Regions from separate parts of the Intrasporangium sp. DVR genome, predicted to be linked through region 1. Evidence: predicted binding sites of a transcription regulator. Region 1 holds the regulator's gene; the other holds the start of a gene.
What was found. Region 1 encodes HspR, which represses chaperone genes until heat shock. Its sites were predicted from a motif close to AAGTTGAGTCNNNNNGACTCAACTT; they were not measured.
Positions count from the first base shown of each region.

Region 1 (8,696 bases):
GCGAAGACCGTCGTTGAGGGCGAGGACGCGCCGGCGCAGCAGGCCGAGTGCCGGCGACCCCGTCAGCTCGAACCCGGTGATGACGACGACCTGGGCCCCGGCGGAGGACAGCTTCTCGACGGCGACGTCGACGGGCGTGAGGACGCTGTGCGGGTCGAGCAGGGGTCGGAGGACGTCGTTCCCGCCCGCCCAGAGGCTCACGAGGTCCGGCTGGAGGGCGAGCGCCGCGCCGACCTGCTCGGTGAGGACCTCGTGGGCGCGTTTCGAGCGGAGCGCCAGGTTGGCGTACTCCGTCGTCGGATCGAGCGTCGAGAGGTGCTTGGCGAAGCGGTCGGCCCAGCCGCGAAGACCGTTGGGGGACAGCGGGTGCGGGTCGCCGACCCCCTCGGTCAGGGAGTCGCCGAGAGCCACGAACCGGACCACGCTGGCACCGTAGCGATCCCGGTCGCGCCCGAGCAGCGCCCCTCGGCAACGGCCCGGCGACGACGAGGCGAACATCCGGGGACGTCTTCCGCGTCGAGCGTCGCAGGGCGCCGACCCGGGGCAGAGTGGCCCGGTGCAGGCAGGCCGTTTCGTCGTCGTCGGGGACTCGTTCTCGGAGGGGGTGGGCGACCCCCATGTCCTCTATCCCAACGGGTTCCGCGGCTGGGGGGACCGCCTGGCGCGCCAGCTCGGTCGTGCGGATCCACGATGGGAGTACGCCAACGTCGCCATCCGCAGCAAGCTGCTCGACGAGGTGGTGACCGAGCAGCTCGAGCCCGCCCTGGCCCTGCGACCGACCCATCTGTCCTTCCACGCCGGTGGGAACGACATCCTCTCCCTGCGGGCGGACATGGATGCGCTCATGGGGCGTTACGCGCAGGTCCTCGCACGCCTCTGCGGCGAGGTTCCGGTCGTCGTCGTCTTCACCATCTTCGACCCACGCACGACGGCTGTGCTGGAGCCGCTCCGCCGGCGGTTGTGGGTCTTCAACGACACCGTGCGAAGCCTCGCCGAGGCGCACGGCGCGGTCCTCGTGGACCATGCGCGGATGCGGGAGTACGAGGACCCGAGGCTGTGGGCGCCCGACCGGATCCACATGTCTCGTCCGGGCCACAAGCGGATGGCCGCGGCCGTGCTCGAGGCGTTGGGCTGGGCTCACACGCTGCGCATCAAGGCGTTGGGCGAAGCGGAGCGGCGGCCCTGGCCACAGGCGGTGGCCGACGAGGTTGCCTTCGTCCGGCGCGAGGTCGTGCCGCTCGTGCGACGCCGCGTGCGGGGGGTCCGGGAGGGCGACCGGACCCCACCGAAGTGGCCGGTCCCGATCCGCCCGGCGCAGGGGATGAAGCGGCTGGCCGGCACGCATTCCGGCGCCGCCCTGAGCCACCGCCTCGGCTGAGCCAGGCCGCGGATCGACTCCGGGTCAGCGACCGGGCCGCCAGACGACGAGAGCCTGGGACGCGAAGGTCCGCTTCGGGCGCTGGCCGGGGCGCACGGCGACGACGTCGCCGCGTGGGCCGGCCGCGAAGACCCGCTCGCCCGGGCGAGCACCGGCGAGGGCCGCCTGGGTCGCGGCGAGCTCCGCGTCGAGCTCCTCGATGCGCGACTGGAGCGCCGTCACCTGGTTCTCGAGGTCGAGGATCCGTTGGATGCCGGCGAGCGACACACCCTCCTGGGAGAGCCGCTGGATCTCGCGGAGCAGGGACACGTCGCGGCCGCTGTAGCGCCGGCCGCCGCCCTGGGTCCGGGACGGCGAGACGAGCCCGAGCCGGTCGTACTGCCGCAGGGTCTGGGCGTGCATCCCGGCGAGCTCGGCAGCGACGGAGATGACGAACACCGGCGTGTCGTCGTCGTGCCCCATGGGGGTGCGGTTCATCCGTTGCATCGTCACCACCCCTCAGAGCCGGGCCCGCTGGAAGAGGTCGGCCCTCGGGTCGTGCCCGTCCTCGGCGGCCGCCATCTTCTCGATCGCCTCGCGCGCCTCGTCGGTCAGCCGCTGAGGAACGACGACCTGGACCTTGGCGAGGAGGTCGCCGGCCTTGTCGCCGCGCTTGACCCCGCGGCCCTTGAGCCGCAGCACCCGGCCGCTCGGTGTCCCGGCCGGGATCCTCACCTTGACCGAGCCACCGTCGAGGGTGGGCACGGCCACCGTCGCACCGAGTGCCGCCTCCGCGAACGTGACCGGCAGGTCGACCGTGAGGTTGTCGCCCTCGCGGCCGAAGACCGGGTGCTTGTCGACGGACACGGTGAGGATGAGGTCGCCGGCCGGCGCACCCGGGTCACCCTGCCGTCCCTTGCCGCGCAGCTTGATCTTCTGCCCGTCCTTGACGCCTGCCGGGATCCGGGCCGTGATGCGGCCCAGCTCCGGCGAGGTCAGGGTGACGGTCGAGCCCTCGACCGCCTCGCGGAACCCGATCCGGGTCGACGCCGAGACGTCGGCCCCGCCCCGGGGCCCGGGGGTGGCGCCGAAGCCACCGGGGTAGGCGGACCCACCCGGGAAGCCGGCGGCACCGCCACCGCCGAACATCTGGCCGAGGAGGTCCTCGAGGTTCGGCTGGCCCCCACTCGTGCCGAAGTGCACTCGTGGTCCGCCGGCGCCACCGCCGGCGCCGAAGTTGGCGAAGATGTCCTCGAACCCGCCGCCCGGGCCACCGGGGGCGAACCGGGCGCCGCCGTGCGACATGGCGCGGATCGCGTCGTACTCGCGGCGCTGCTCCGGGTCGGACAGGACGGCGTAGGCCTCGCCGATCTCCTTGAACCGCTCCTCGGCCTTCGTGTCACCGACGTTGTGGTCGGGGTGCAGGTCGCGAGCGAGCTTGCGGTAGGTCTTCTTGATCGTCGCCGCGTCCGCATCGTGGGGCACGCCGAGGATCGCGTAGAAGTCCTTCTCGAACCAGTCCTGGCTAGCCATGGCGCACCTCCGTCTCTCTCATCATGCCGGTCACCCCGGCGGTCACGTTACGGGTCACGGTCGCCCGCTCAGGACGGGTCGGCCACCGACACGCGGGCGGCGCGGACGAGCCGGTCGCCGATCCGGTAGCCCGGCTGGATGACCTGGACCACGGTGGTGCCTGTCGAGCCCTCGGGCAGCTCGGCCTCGACGTGCATCAGTGCCTCGTGCACGGTGGGGTCGAACTCCTCCCCGGACGCCCCCACCCGCTCGACGCCGAACCGGCCGAGGATCGACTCGAGCTTCTCGGCGATCGTGGCGAAGGGACCCCCCTCGAGGGCTCCCGCCTCCCGGGCCGAGTGGATGTCGTCGAGCACGGGCAGGAGGGACTCGACGACGCCACCCACTGCGGTCGTCCGGATCAGCTCGCGATCCCGGTCGACGCGCTTCTTGTAGTTGACGTACTCGGCCTGCAGCCGCTGCAGGTCCGCCAGCAGCGTGGCCGCCATGGTCTCCTCTTCGGCGAGGGCGTCGCCCTCGGACTGGTCCTTCGAGCCGTCGGCCGGCGCGGCGTCCTTCGCGTCGGGGGCGTGGTCGTACTCGTCCTCCCCGCCGGGCTCGGCCGACGCGCCCGGACCACCCTCGTAGTAGGTGGGCCGTGGCGTCGAGCCCTGGGGCCGGGTGCCGGCGTCGCCACCGGCACCCGTCCCAGCACCCGTCCCAGCACCCGTCCCAGCACCGTGCCCGGCGCTCGTGGTCGAGCCCACGTCGGGCTCGGCCGGCTCAGGCCTGCCGCCCTCGGGCATCACGCCGGGGTCGTTGGTGCTCACTTCGCGTCCTTCACGTCCTCAGCGGTGTCATCGTCGATGACCTCGGCGTCGACGACGTCGTCGTCGGCCCCTGCGCCGCTCGACGCACCCGCCCCGGCGTGCTCACCGTCAGCCCCAGCGGCACCGCCGGCTGCAGCGGAAGCCGACTCAGCGGCATACACCGCCTGGCCCATGGCCTGCGACTTCTCGTTGAGCGCCTCGATCTTCGCCTTGATGTCGTCGACGCTGGCCTCGGAGCCCTCCGCGACCGCGCTCTTGAGGTCGGCGAGGGCCTCCTCGACCGGCGTCTTCGCGTCGGCCGGGACCTTGTCGCCGGACTCCTTGAGGAAGGTCTCGGTCGAGAAGACGAGCTGCTCGCCCTGGTTGCGGACCTCGGCCTGCTCGCGCCGGACGCGGTCCTCCTCGGCATGCGCCTCGGCGTCCTTGACCATGCGGTCGATCTCCTCCTTGGAGAGGGCCGAGCCGCCGGTGATCGTCATCTTCTGCTCCTTGCCGGTGCCCTGGTCCTTGGCGGAGACGTTGACGATGCCGTTGGCGTCGATGTCGAAGGTGACCTCGATCTTCGGCACGCCGCGCGGCGCCGGCGCGATGCCGGTCAGCTCGAAGGTACCGAGCGACTTGTTGTGCTGCGCGATCTCACGCTCACCCTGGAAGACCTGGATGAGAACCGACGGCTGGTTGTCGTCGGCCGTCGTGAAGATCTCGGACCGCTTCGTCGGGATGGCGGTGTTGCGCTCGATGAGCTTGGTGAACAGGCCACCCTTCGTCTCGATGCCGAGCGAGAGCGGCGTGACGTCGATGAGGAGGACGTCCTTGCGCTCGCCCTTGAGGACACCCGCCTGGAGGGAGGCGCCGACGGCGACGACCTCGTCCGGGTTGACGCCCTTGTTGGGCTCCTTGCCGGCCAGCTCCTTGACGAGGTTGGTCACGGCGGGCATGCGCGTCGAGCCGCCGACGAGGACGACGTGGTCGATGTCGGAGAGCTTGATGCCGGCGTCCTCGATGACCCGGTGGAACGGCGCCTTGGTCCGCTCGAGCAGGTGCTTGGTCATCTGCTCGAACTGGGCGCGGGACAGGGACTCGTCGAGGTGGATCGGGCCCTCGGGCGTCATCGAGATGTACTGCGCCGAGATGTTCGTCGACGTGGCGGTGGAGAGCTCCTTCTTGGCGCGCTCGGCCTCGTCGCGAAGGCGCTGCATCGCGATCTTGTCCTTGGACAGGTCCTGGCCCGTCTTGTTCTTCACCTGGGTGATGAGGTGCTGGACGATGACCTCGTCCCAGTCGTCGCCACCGAGGTGGTTGTCGCCGTTCGTGGCGCGGACCTGGATCGTCGCGAAGCCGTCCTCGGCGTCCTTGCCGACCTCGAGGAGGGACACGTCGAACGTGCCGCCACCGAGGTCGAAGACGAGGATCAGCTCGTCCTCCTTGCCCTTGTCGAGGCCGTAGGCGAGCGCCGCAGCGGTGGGCTCGTTGACGATGCGCAGGACGTTGAGGCCCGCGATCTCGCCGGCCTCCTTGGTGGCCTGGCGCTGGTGGTCCTCGAAGTAGGCGGGGACGGTGATGACCGCGTCGGTGACCGTCTCACCGAGGTAGGCCTCGGCGTCGCGCTTGAGCTTCTGCAGGATGCGGGCGCTGATCTCCTGCGCGGTGTAGGACTTGCCGTCGATCTCCGGCGACTTCCAGTCGGTGCCCATGTGTCGCTTGACCGACCGGATGGTCCGGTCGACGTTGGTGACGGCCTGCCGCTTGGCGACCTCTCCGACCAGCACCTCGCCGCTCTTGCTGAACGCGACGACGGACGGCGTGGTGCGGCCGCCCTCGGCGTTCGCGATGATCGTCGGCTCGCCGCCCTCGAGGACGGCGACGGCCGAGTTGGTGGTACCGAGGTCGATTCCGACCGCACGTGCCATGAGTGTTCTCCTTGGTTCCAGTGGTGGCCGTATGCCGCTGAGCTCGCTCCTGGGGGAGGCTCAGTGGCGCTCTGGCCGGGATTGGTCTGTCGTGGTGTTGGTCTGGGTTCGCCGCTCAATCTGCTCCGCCGTGGCCCTCTTGTCAAAACCACGCTCGCAAATCTTGCGTCTATCGGACTCAACTTTACCGTGCGCCGGTTTGTTCCACGAGTCGGCGCCCCTGCTCGCCCGCCGCGAGCGGGCGCCACCGTCTGTCGCGCCCCGGCCCGCCCGTACACAGGGCGTCGCCGGCCAAGTCGCGCAGCTGCGCGCCGCCGATCTCGGACACGGGGGCCCACGGTGACGAATCACCAACTGTTGCCGGTTCCACGGCAGGACTCGCGCCGCAATCACATCAGCCAGACAGTCCTTTCCCCTGCCTTCTGGTTCGGTCGGGAGTCAGGAACAAACGCGGTCCGATCCCACAACCAGAACCACAGCCGTTTCTGAGAGATCCGCGAAAGACTGCATCCCCCGCCTGCGTCGGCCCCGGGTTCAGCGGCCGAGGACGTCTCGGGCCACGCGGTCGCGGATGCCCCGCAGCTGCTTTATTCCCATGACGGCGCTGACGACGGCCAGCGGCTCGACCACGGCCACAGCCGCGGGACGCGCCGGCGCGTACCGCTCACGGACGACGAGGCGGGTTCGGCGCCCGGAATGCCGACGCAGCACGAGGGCCCACGTGTAGTCGAAGGGGAACCCCTCCAGCGGAGTCTGGCGGTCCATGGGACCGGGGCGCAGCACGAGGTGCGAGCCGGCGTCCACGTCGGCGACGGTCAGCGCTGCTTGCGGGTGCAGTCGCACCTGGTCCCCCGCGCTGATGGACTGCCACTGTGGCTCGACGTGGTCGACGCTGTGGATGTCGCACCCGACGAGGTTCTCGAGCCAGTCGTGGCTGTAGAGGCCTCCCCGCCCCTGGCCGAGCTGGGCGATCCACGGCCAGACCGAGTCGGGCGGCCCGTCGACGGTGATGGCCCGCGTGGCGACCCGGTTCGCGTGTGGCAGGAGGTCGTCGCCCGGCAGCGTCTCGCTCAGCTCGGCGTGGGTCGCACCCCAGTTCAGGAGCGAGTAGCGCGCCGTCCACAGTGCCCAGCCGACGCCGGCGACGGCGCCGGCGGCTCCCATGCGACGAGTGATGCGGTTGGGCGACATCGTGCTTCGGACCTCCGTCTCGCTCCAGCGTCCCACCCCGCGCCTCGGCCGAGAGAGGCGCGGGGGCCATGACATGGACCACACTGTGTGGACGGCGCTCGACAGGGAGTTGAGGTAAGCCTTACCTTGGCTACGTGATCGTGTGCCACTGCGGAGTCGTCAACGACGACAGTGTCGTGCGCGCCGTCGACTCGGGCGCGCGGACCCTCTCGCAGGTGTGCAGGAGCACCGGGGCCGGCCAGGACTGCGGCGCATGTGTCTTCTCATTGCGACGGCTCATCTGCCAGCATGAGGACACTCAGCGCGCGACTCTCCTGGAGGTGGAAGGTGCAGCCAGCTAGCCCCCGCATCACCCAACTGCTCAATGATGCCCTGACGTTCGAGCTCACCGTCACCAACACCTACTTCCTCCACGCACGGATGCTCGACAACTGGGGCTTTCCGCGCCTCGGCAAGGTCTTCTACGACCTGTCGATCGACGAGATGCGCGACGCGGACGACCTCATCAATCGCATCCTCATGTTCGACGGGCACCCCAACGTCCAGCGCCTCAACCCGATCACCATCGGCGAGTCGCCCGAGGAGATGCTCGCGCTCGCCCTCGACAGCGAGAAGGCCGCCGTGGCCCAGTTCAACGCCTCGGCCAAGGAGTGCCACGACCTCGGGGACCACGGCACGGCCAACGTCTTCGAAGAGATGGTCCGTGACGAGGAGAAGCACGCCGACTGGTTCGAGAGCCAGCTCGACGCCATCAAGCGGGTCGGCGCAGCCGGCTACCTCGCCCAGCACCTCAAGGCGGGCGACGTCCCCGAGTGAGCAGTGCGCCCCAGGGCTGCCAGACTGGCGCCATGGAGGCCCACGATCCGCCGGCCGACCCCGTGTTCAACCGGGGCGACCGCGTCATGCTCGACCTGTCCGCGCTCGCTGAGCCGCCGGACGAGTCTGCCGCCCCCAGGGTGCACGAGGCCCATGCTCGGATGATGCGGGTGCACGGCACGCTCGGGACCGTCGTCCGGGGAGACGACACGCGCACGCTCACCGAACGACTCATCCATCGGCTGACCGGGCGTCCCGCAGCGACGGTGCGCGTGAGCTGGGACGCGCCGTCGGACGAGACGGCGGCGCCTCGGCGGCGGCGCCGCGACCGCCCCTACCTCACCCCGGTCGTCTACCGTGCCCAGCTGCGACACGTCGAGAGCTAGCCGCGCCGCCCGGGCCTCGCACCTGACCGCCTCCGGGAGCTCCGCGCATAACAAGGGTGCAAAGAGAGCGGCCGCGGTCATGGCTCGAGCCCTCCGCTTGGATAGGGTCTGCCGGGGTCTTGGAGCGGATCAGGAAGAGGGCGACGATGCAGCCAACGCCGAGGTTTGCGGTCCTGGAGGGCACGTCCCTGCACCGCTCGCGCTGGCTGCTCGTCGCCGGGAACCCACAGGAGATCTCCTGCCACCGAGATGGCGTGAGGGGGCTGGTCGAGGCGGGCCACACGGTCGAGCTCATCCACTTCGACCGCCTGCCTGCACCGCTCGACGTGCCCGTCGCCCCCCGGCGGATCTCCGCGGTGACCGACGTTCCGAAGCGGGTGCGTCGGGTGGCGAAGGCGATCGAGCTGGCCGTGCCTCCGACACGTCGCGCCAAGCTCGCCCTCGCGGCTGACGCGTCCCTCGCGCAGACGGTCCGGCAGGCGGAGTACGTGCTGCTTCTCGACGATGCTGCCGCCGGCGCCCAAGGGCCTCTGCGGGACCTCAACCCGACCGCGCGCTACTGGACCGGCGACCAGGTGGACGCGGTGCTCCAGGAGGAGCTCTGGTGGCGCTATCTCGACCGCCGGCTGCACCAGCTCTCGGGCAGCCTCCTCAAGCCGTTGCGGACCAAGGGCCTCATGGAGGCGGTGACCTG
Region 1 is NZ_BAABZW010000005.1:140,087-148,782, forward strand. Features, by position in the region: gene ABWV20_RS05235 (SGNH/GDSL hydrolase family protein) at 1-423, opposite strand, end outside; gene ABWV20_RS05240 (SGNH/GDSL hydrolase family protein) at 557-1,378, shown strand; gene ABWV20_RS05245 (heat shock protein transcriptional repressor HspR) at 1,403-1,864, opposite strand; gene ABWV20_RS05250 (DnaJ C-terminal domain-containing protein) at 1,877-2,890, opposite strand; gene ABWV20_RS05255 (nucleotide exchange factor GrpE) at 2,959-3,699, opposite strand; gene dnaK (molecular chaperone DnaK) at 3,696-5,609, opposite strand; gene ABWV20_RS05265 (SRPBCC family protein) at 6,144-6,800, opposite strand; gene ABWV20_RS05270 ((2Fe-2S)-binding protein) at 6,941-7,141, shown strand; gene bfr (bacterioferritin) at 7,128-7,616, shown strand; gene ABWV20_RS05280 (hypothetical protein) at 7,649-8,002, shown strand; gene ABWV20_RS05285 (glycosyltransferase) at 8,149-8,696, shown strand, end outside.

Region 2 (8,696 bases), on a different contig from region 1:
GGACCTGCTCGGCTGGTTCGACGACGGCGCCACCGCGCTGCTCCAGGCGATCGTGGACGCGCCCGAGGACCTTCGCGCGTTCGTCTTCCTCAAGAACGCCCCACCCCCCAAGGTCTTCTGGACCCGCCGCCAGTGCCACGAGACGACCATCCACGCCGTCGACGCCCTCGCGGCGCGGCTGGGCCGCGCCCCGCATCGCTCCGAGACGTGGATCGGCCCGGCCCTCGCCCTCGACGGCATCGACGAGCTGCTCAATGGCTTCGTCCCGCGCCGCAGCCAGGGCATCCACCCGCCCGAGGAGACCGTCGTCGTCGTCAGCCCGGACGGCTGCCCCGTGTCGTGGCGGCTCCGGATGGGACCCGACCACCCCGTCGACGTCACCGTCCTCGACGGAGCGAGCCCAGCGGCATACGGCACCATCGACCGCAGCCTCACGGGACACCCGGTGGACCTCTATCTCCAGCTGTGGAACCGGAGCGCCCAGCTCGACCCATGGTGGCACGATCTGGTCACCATCACCTGGAAGTGAGCTGCCATGCCAGCCCTGGACCACCTGGTCAAGGACGCCTACCCGCGGTCGACCAAGTACGACGCGACCTGGCTCGTCGACCTCGACATGGGGCCGCACCCGCTCTGGCTGCTCGAGGACCTCGCCGGTGACCTCGACCTGCGCCCCGGCATGCGCGTCCTCGACCTCGGGTCCGGGCTCGGCGCCACGTCCGTCTTCCTCGCCAAGGAGTTCGGCGTCCGCGTCATCGCGGCCGACCTCTGGGTCGACCCCACGGAGGCCGGCGAGGTGTTCCGCAAGGAGGGGGTCGACGACCGCGTGCTCGCGATGCGCGTCGATGCGGGGCAGCTGCCGTTCGGGGCCCGCTCGTTCGATGCGATCGTCAGCATCGACGCGTGGGAGTACTTCGGCACCGGCGACCACTACCCGCCGTACCTCGCCACGTTCCTCAAGCCCGGTGGGCAGCTCGGGGTCGCCACACCGGCCCTGACCACCGAGGTGCGCGAGCTCGGCGAGATCCCTGACCACATCGACAAGGTCGTCGGCGCCGAGACCGCCGCCTGGCACACCGCCGGCTGGCTCCGCAGCCAGTGGGAGTTCTCGCGGGCGTTCTCGTCGGTGACCGCCCGCGAGCAGGTCGACGGCTGCGCCAACTGGCTGCTCTGGGAGCGCGCCGTGATGGAGCTCAAGGGTCGGATGAGCTCGCCCGTCCAACAGATGCTCGAGGCGGACGGCGGAGCGTTCGTCACCTTCGCGATCGTGACCGGGAGGGTGCCGTGACCCTCGACGAGCGGGACCTGGGCTTCCTGCGACGCGCGGTCGACCTCGCCCGCCTCGCCCTCGAACGAGGCGACGAGCCGTTCGGGTCCGTCCTCGTCGGGGCCGGCGGCGAGGTGCTCTTCGAGGACCACAACCACGTCATCGCCGTCGACCCGACCCAGCACCCTGAGCTCGCCATCGCGCGCTGGGCCGGGAGCCACCTGGCCCCGGCAGAACGGGCCGCTGCGACGGTCTACACCTCGGGCGAGCACTGCCCGATGTGCAGCGCGGCGCACGGGTGGGTCGGCCTGGGGCGCATCGTCTACGCAGTGAGCTCGGCCCAGCTAGGGCAGTGGCGGGACGACTGGGGCCTTCCGGCCCCGCCGGTGCGTCCGCTGTCCATCCGTGACGTCGTGCCGGGGCTCGCGGTCGACGGGCCGGCCCCCGAGCTGGAGGACGAGGTCAAGGCGCTCCACGCACGCTGGGTACGGCCGACCTGACGGCAGCGGCCACAGCCGGCGTGGCCGCGAGATGGGTACGGGTGGAGGCACGAGGGCACCGTTCCGCTGAGGGCGAACAGGAGGTGGAACCTGAGGCGGACACGCTCAGGATGGGAACACTCACGCACGGGCTCGCGTTGTGCGGGGTGCCTGCTGACAGCGGGCGCGGATAGCATCGAGGTATCTCGATCAGGCAGGAGTAGACATGTTTGAACGGTTCACCGATCGGGCCCGACGGGTGGTGGTCCTGGCGCAGGAGGAAGCACGCCTGCTCAACCACAACTACATCGGCACCGAGCACATCCTCCTGGGTCTGATCCACGAAGGTGAGGGCGTGGCCGCCAAGGCTCTCGAGAGCCTCGACATCTCGCTCGAGGCCGTGCGGGCGCAGGTCCAGGAGATCATCGGCCAGGGCCAGCAGGCACCCACCGGCCACATTCCCTTCACGCCGCGCGCGAAGAAGGTCCTCGAGTACTCCCTCCGTGAGGCGCTGCAGCTCGGCCACAGCTACATCGGCACCGAGCACATCCTCCTCGGCCTGATCCGCGAGGGTGAGGGCGTCGCCGCCCAGGTCCTCGTCAAGCTCGGCGCCGAGCTCAACAAGGTGCGCCAGCAGGTCATCCAGCTCCTCTCCGGCTACCAGGGCCAGGGCGGCCAGGGCGAGAAGACCGGCGCCGGTGTCGGCCAGGCGACCGGAGAGGGCACGCCTGCCGGCTCCCTCGTCCTCGACCAGTTCGGCCGCAACCTGACGCAGGCCGCCCGCGAGGGCAAGCTCGACCCGGTCATCGGGCGCGAGAAGGAGATCGAGCGGGTCATGCAGGTGCTGTCCCGCCGCACCAAGAACAACCCGGTCCTCATCGGCGAGCCCGGCGTCGGCAAGACGGCCGTCGTCGAGGGCCTGGCCCAGGACATCGTCAAGGGCGAGGTGCCCGAGACCCTCAAGGACAAGCAGCTCTACACGCTCGACCTCGGGTCGCTCGTGGCCGGCAGCCGCTACCGCGGTGACTTCGAGGAGCGCCTGAAGAAGGTCCTCAAGGAGATCCGCACGCGCGGCGACATCATCATCTTCATCGACGAGATCCACACCCTCGTCGGCGCCGGCGCGGCCGAGGGCGCCATCGACGCGGCGAGCATCCTCAAGCCGATGCTCGCCCGTGGTGAGCTCCAGACGATCGGCGCGACGACGCTCGACGAGTACCGCAAGCACATCGAGAAGGACTCGGCCCTCGAGCGGCGGTTCCAGCCGATCCAGGTGCAGGAGCCGACGCTCCCCCACACGATCGAGATCCTCAAGGGCCTGCGGGACCGTTACGAGGCGCACCACCGCGTGACGATCACCGACAGCGCGCTCGTCGCGGCGGCCAACATGGCGGACCGCTACATCAACGACCGCTTCCTGCCCGACAAGGCGATCGACCTCATCGACGAGGCCGGCGCGCGACTGCGCATCCGCCGCATGACCGCGCCGCCGGACCTGCGTGAGTTCGACGAGAGGATCGCCCACCTCGTGCGCGAGAAGGAGTCCGCGATCGACGGGCAGGACTTCGAGCGCGCCGCGCGCGTGCGCGACGAGGAGAAGAAGCTGCGCGCCGAGAAGGCCGAGCGCGAGGCCCAGTGGAAGTCCGGCGACATGGACGTCGTGGCCGAGGTCGACGACGAGCTCATCGCCGAGGTCCTCGCGGCGAGCACCGGCATCCCGGTCTTCAAGCTGACCGAGGAGGAGTCGAGCCGGCTGCTCCACATGGAGGACGAGCTGCACAAGCGGATCGTCGGCATGAACGACGCCGTCAAGGCGCTGTCCCAGGCCATCCGCCGCACGCGGGCCGGCCTCAAGGACCCGCGCCGTCCCGGCGGGTCGTTCATCTTCGCCGGCCCCACCGGTGTCGGCAAGACCGAGCTGGCCAAGACGCTCGCCGAGTTCCTCTTCGGCAGCGAGGACGCGCTCATCCAGCTCGACATGTCGGAGTTCTCCGAGAAGCACACGGTGAGCCGTCTGTTCGGGTCGCCTCCCGGCTACGTCGGCTACGAGGAGGGCGGCCAGCTGACCGAGAAGGTCCGCCGCAAGCCGTTCTCCGTCGTGCTCTTCGACGAGGTCGAGAAGGCCCACCCGGAGATCTTCAACTCGCTGCTCCAGGTGCTCGAGGACGGTCGACTCACCGACTCCCAGGGTCGGATGGTCGACTTCAAGAACACCGTCATCATCATGACGACGAACCTCGGCACGCGAGACATCTCGAAGGCGAGCATGGGCTTCTCCGCCGGTCCGGACACGCGGTCGGACTACGAGCGGATGAAGGCCAAGGTCATCGACGAGCTCAAGCAGCACTTCCGGCCGGAGTTCCTCAACCGGGTCGACGACACCATCGTCTTCCCCCACCTGTCCAGGGACGAGATCATCCAGATCGTCGACCTCGAGATCGCCAAGCTCGACAAGCGGCTCAAGGACAAGGACATGGGCATCGACCTCACCCAGGCGGCCAAGGACCTGCTCGCCAAGAAGGGCTACGACCACGTGCTCGGTGCGCGCCCGCTGCGTCGCACCATCCAGCGCGAGATCGAGGATGCGCTGTCCGAGAAGATCCTCTACGCGGAGTTCACCTCGGGCCAGTACGTCAGGGTCGACACCGAGGGCGAGGGCAAGGACGAGAAGTTCACCTTCTCCGACATGGCCCACCCGGATCACCGGCCGGCCGACGACCTGCCGGAGCTGCCGGAGGGACCTGCCCTCGACGAGGCCCTCGGCGCCGAGTTCGTCGCGGTGCCCGACCCATCGCGTGACGTCACGGGCAGCGCGGGACCGGCCGCACCGTCAGGCACCGAGACCGCCTGACGTCGCGGCGGCAGCCGACAGCACGCAGACGAAGGGGCCGAGGACAGATCCTCGGCCCCTTCGTCTCCCCTGGTTCCTCCCCTGACCTTTCCCCCAAGGCGTCATACCCGGAACGGACGGCCCCGTAACGCGACCAGACAACCCACTCGTCCCACGCCTCAGGCTGCCCCGCCCCTCGGCTCGCATCCGCCGAGGTCGTCTACGGTGGCCCTGTGAGCCTCGGACCCACCCGCCCACGGCCCCTCGCCGTGCTCGCCGCGACGGCCGTCGCGGCGACCCTCCTCGCCTCCTGCACCGGTGAGCCGGCGCCGCCGAGGTCCACCTCGTCGGCTGCCGCCCCCAGCAGGTCGCCCGGAACGCCGGCCGCGCAGCCGACCCCCAGGGTGGCCGGCGCCCCGGCGCAGCTGCAGGCCCTCATCGAGCGGCTCTACTCCGGCTCGGACCTCGGCAAGGCCGCCAACGCCGACACGACGAAAGCGCTCACCGGCCGCACCTCCCGTGGCTCCGGTGGCTCCGGTGGCTCCGGTGGCTCCGATGTACCGCCCGGAGCCGAGGCCGCGCTCGGCTCGTGGTTCGGCACGCCCATCGCCGTGGTGACAGCGGGCAAGGACGTCAGCCTGGCGGTGGGTCCGACGTGGAAGCTCGTCGGCGGCTGGTGGCCCTCGCTCGGCGTGGACGAGGCCGTCGTGGGCGGTGGGCCGAGGTGGGTGCTCGCGGTCGGCTCGGACGCGCGCCGCGGCCAGAACCTCGAGCGGTCGCGGGCCGACACCCTCCAGGTGATTGGCACCGACGGCGCAGGCGGCGGTGGCGTCATGGGTATCGCCAGGGACCTCTGGGTGACGCTGAGCACCGGCGGCAAGGGCAAGATCAACTCGGCCATGTCCCTCGGGGGCCCGGAGGCCCAGCTGCGGACGGTGCGCACCGCGACGGGCCTGCCCATCGAGGGGTACGCCGTGATCGGCTTCGACGGGTTCATCCAGCTCGTCGACCACCAGGGTGGGATCCGCATCGTCGTCCCGGAGACGGTCGACGCCTCGCACGCTCACATCGTCATCAAGAAGGGGCCACAGACCCTGAGCGGCAAGCAGGCGCTCGCCTATGCGCGAGAGCGCAAGACGCTCCGCGACGGCGACTTCGGTCGGTCGAGGCACCAGGGCCAGCTGCTCCTCGCGGCCGCGGTGCAGGCCAGGCTGGCCGGCCCGGAGGCGGTTCCGGGGGCCCTGATCAGCTTCAGCGACGTGGGGGTCAGCGACCTGTCTGCCGAGCAGATGCTGACCTTCGCGGCCGGCCTCTACCGGCTCAACCCGACGAAGGTCGGCCGCGACGTCGCCGCCGGTCCGTTCGGTTGGGCCGGCGCGCAGTCGATCGTCGTCCTCGGGGAGCAGGCCCGCCGCCTGTTCGCCTCGTTCGAGGACGGCAACCTCTCGTGACCAGCCCATCACCGGACCTCGTCATCCGTCGGGCGCGCACGTCCGACATCCTCGGCATCCGCGCCCTCGTGGCCCCCCTCGCAGAGCGACGCGTGCTCGTGAGCAAGGAGGCCGTCACCTACTACGAGGCGGTGCAGGAGTTCCGCGTCGCCGAGCGCGAGGGCGAGGTCGTGGGGTGCGGCGCCCTGCACGTCATGTGGGAGGACCTCGCTGAGATCCGCACCCTCGCCGTCGCCGACGGCCTCCTGGGCACCGGGCTCGGCGGCCGCATCCTCGAGGCGCTCGTCGAGGATGCCCGTGAGCTCGGCATCCGTCGTCTCTTCTGCCTCACCTTCGAGGTGCCCTTCTTCACCCGGCACGGCTTCTCGGCCATCGAGGGGCAGGCCGTGTCCGCGGAGGTCTACGCCGAGCTGCTGCGCTCCTACGACGAAGGCGTGGCCGAGTTCCTCGACCTCGAGCGGGTCAAGCCCAACACGTTGGGCAACACGCGCATGCTGCGGACCCTCGAATAGCCCGTATGCCGCTGAGCTCGCTTCCAGCGCAAGCCAGCTCAGCGGCATACCCCCGTTGTCGGGTGTGCGGGCCTCAGGAGCCTGCGTAGATCCGGCGGACCACGTCCTCGATGTCGGGCTCCTCGATGGTCAGGTCCCGCACCGGAGCCCGTCGCGACACCTCGGCGAGAACCGCGGCTGCTGTGGTCCGGGCTGCGTCGAAGGCGAACCGCTGTCGCAGGCCGTCGGACTCGGAGGCCACGAGGCGCGCACCGGGGATCCCCTCGATCGGCGGGGTGGGCTCGGCCAGGTCGATGACGATGAGCCGCTCCACGCCGACGGTCGCGGCGAGACCCGCGAGAGTCCCGTCGAACGCGAGCCGCCCGTGGTCGACGACGAGGACCCGGTTGCACAGTCGCTCGATGTCTCCCATGTCGTGCGTCGTGAGGAGCAACGTCGTGCCGCGCTCCTGACGCTCCTCGACGAGGAACTCGCGCAGACGCTGCTTGGACAGGACGTCGAGGCCGATCGTTGGCTCGTCCAGGACGAGAAGGCGGGGCGAGTGCAGCAGGGCCGCGGCGATCTCGGCGCGCATCCGCTGCCCGAGCGACAGGGACCGGACGGGGGTGTCGAGCTGGGGACCCATCTCCAGCTGGTCGACGAGTCGCGTCGTCCGGGCGCGGGCGCGGGCCGGGTCGAGCCGGTGGATCGCGGCGAGGATGGTGAAGGAGTCGCGCAGCGGAAGGTCCCACCAGAGCTGGGAACGCTGGCCGAACACGACTCCGACCTGTCGGGCGACGTCGACCCGGTGGCGCATCGGGTCGAGACCACAGGTGCGGACCAGCCCGGACGTCGGGCGGAGGATGCCCATCAGCATCTTGATCGTGGTGGACTTCCCGGCGCCGTTGGCTCCGATGTAGCCGACCGCCTCGCCGGGTCGCACCGCGAAGGTCATGTGGTCGACAGCGCGGACGTGCCTGCTCCTGCGCCGGCGGCCGCCGTAGTCACGCACGAGGTCACGGGTCTCGATGATCGGCGCCGGGTCCTGGCTGGACGCTCGGCCCGGCTCGAGCGGCTGCATCGTCATCCGCCTGCTCCTTGGTAGTGACGGGTGCCGGCCCGCCAGCAGCCCGCCGCCATCAGCCAGGCGAAGCCGGCGGCGACGGGGCTGCACCAGGCGAGCCAGGTGGGGGCGAGGAACGCCCCGGGGAGGTCGAGGATGGTTACGGTCGGCAGGTAGGCGATGAAGGCCGTCGGCACGACGAACGTCCAGAAGATACGGAAGGGGTCGGGGAAGACGCGCTGCGGCTGCTGGGCGGCGTAGGAGCCGCCGTAGGTGAACGCGTTGGTGAACTCGGCGCCGTCGACGATGAAGAACTGGAGCCCTCCGGCCGTGGTGAAGAGCGCCGAGAAGATGGCTGTGCCGCTGACCAGGGTGAGCGCGACGAGCAGGACCGAGCCGGGCCCCCAGGTGATGTCCGCGACCGACAGCGCGACGACGAGCGTCACGAGTGCGACGGTGAGCCGCCCGATCCGGCGCAGGGAGATCTCGCTCGTCATGAACTGGGCCAGAAGGGGCAGCGGCCGCACATAGAAGGCGTCGACCGTGCCGGCCCGGATGTAGGTCGGCAGCTGGTCGAGGTGCCCGACGGCCATGTCGGCGAGTGAGAAGCAGACGTTCGACAGCGCGAAGACGAGAAGGGCGGCCGTGAAGTCGAGGCCCCCGAGGACGTCGACGTTGTGGAAGATGACCCACACCTCGGCGAGCTCGGTGAGACCCACTCCGAAGGTGCCGAGGATGTCGGTGGCGAACGAGGCGGGGTACTGCATCTGGGCCCGGATCCGGGACCGGAGGATGGCCCGGTAGGGCGTCAGGTCGGGCCGGTCAGCCACCCTGGACCTCCAAGCGACGTCGCCCGCGCTGGAGGACGGCTTGGCCGGCGATGAGCAGGGCCACGGCCCAACCGGACTGGGACGCGATCGTCGTCCAGATGGCGTTCCCGTCGACACGTCCGGAGAGGATGTCGAGAGGGTTCTGCAGCATCGCCGGGAACGGCGTCCACTGGGCGAAGGTCCGCAGCCAGTCGGGGAACCACGGGACGGGGACATAGAGACCACAGAGGAAACCGCTCGTGATCATCCACATCAGGCGGATGCCCCGCACCTCGACGATCCAGA
Region 2 is NZ_BAABZW010000003.1:65,270-73,965, reverse strand. Features, by position in the region: gene ABWV20_RS03250 (maleylpyruvate isomerase family mycothiol-dependent enzyme) at 1-529, shown strand, start outside; gene ABWV20_RS03245 (SAM-dependent methyltransferase) at 536-1,288, shown strand; gene ABWV20_RS03240 (nucleoside deaminase) at 1,285-1,767, shown strand; gene ABWV20_RS03235 (ATP-dependent Clp protease ATP-binding subunit) at 1,973-4,597, shown strand; gene ABWV20_RS03230 (LCP family protein) at 4,810-6,027, shown strand; gene ABWV20_RS03225 (amino-acid N-acetyltransferase) at 6,024-6,539, shown strand; gene ABWV20_RS03220 (ABC transporter ATP-binding protein) at 6,613-7,605, opposite strand; gene ABWV20_RS03215 (ABC transporter permease) at 7,602-8,411, opposite strand; gene ABWV20_RS03210 (ABC transporter permease) at 8,404-8,696, opposite strand, start outside.
Region 2: a site for HspR is predicted at 1,855-1,879, ahead of ABWV20_RS03235 (ATP-dependent Clp protease ATP-binding subunit). Genes of this name have one in related genera too.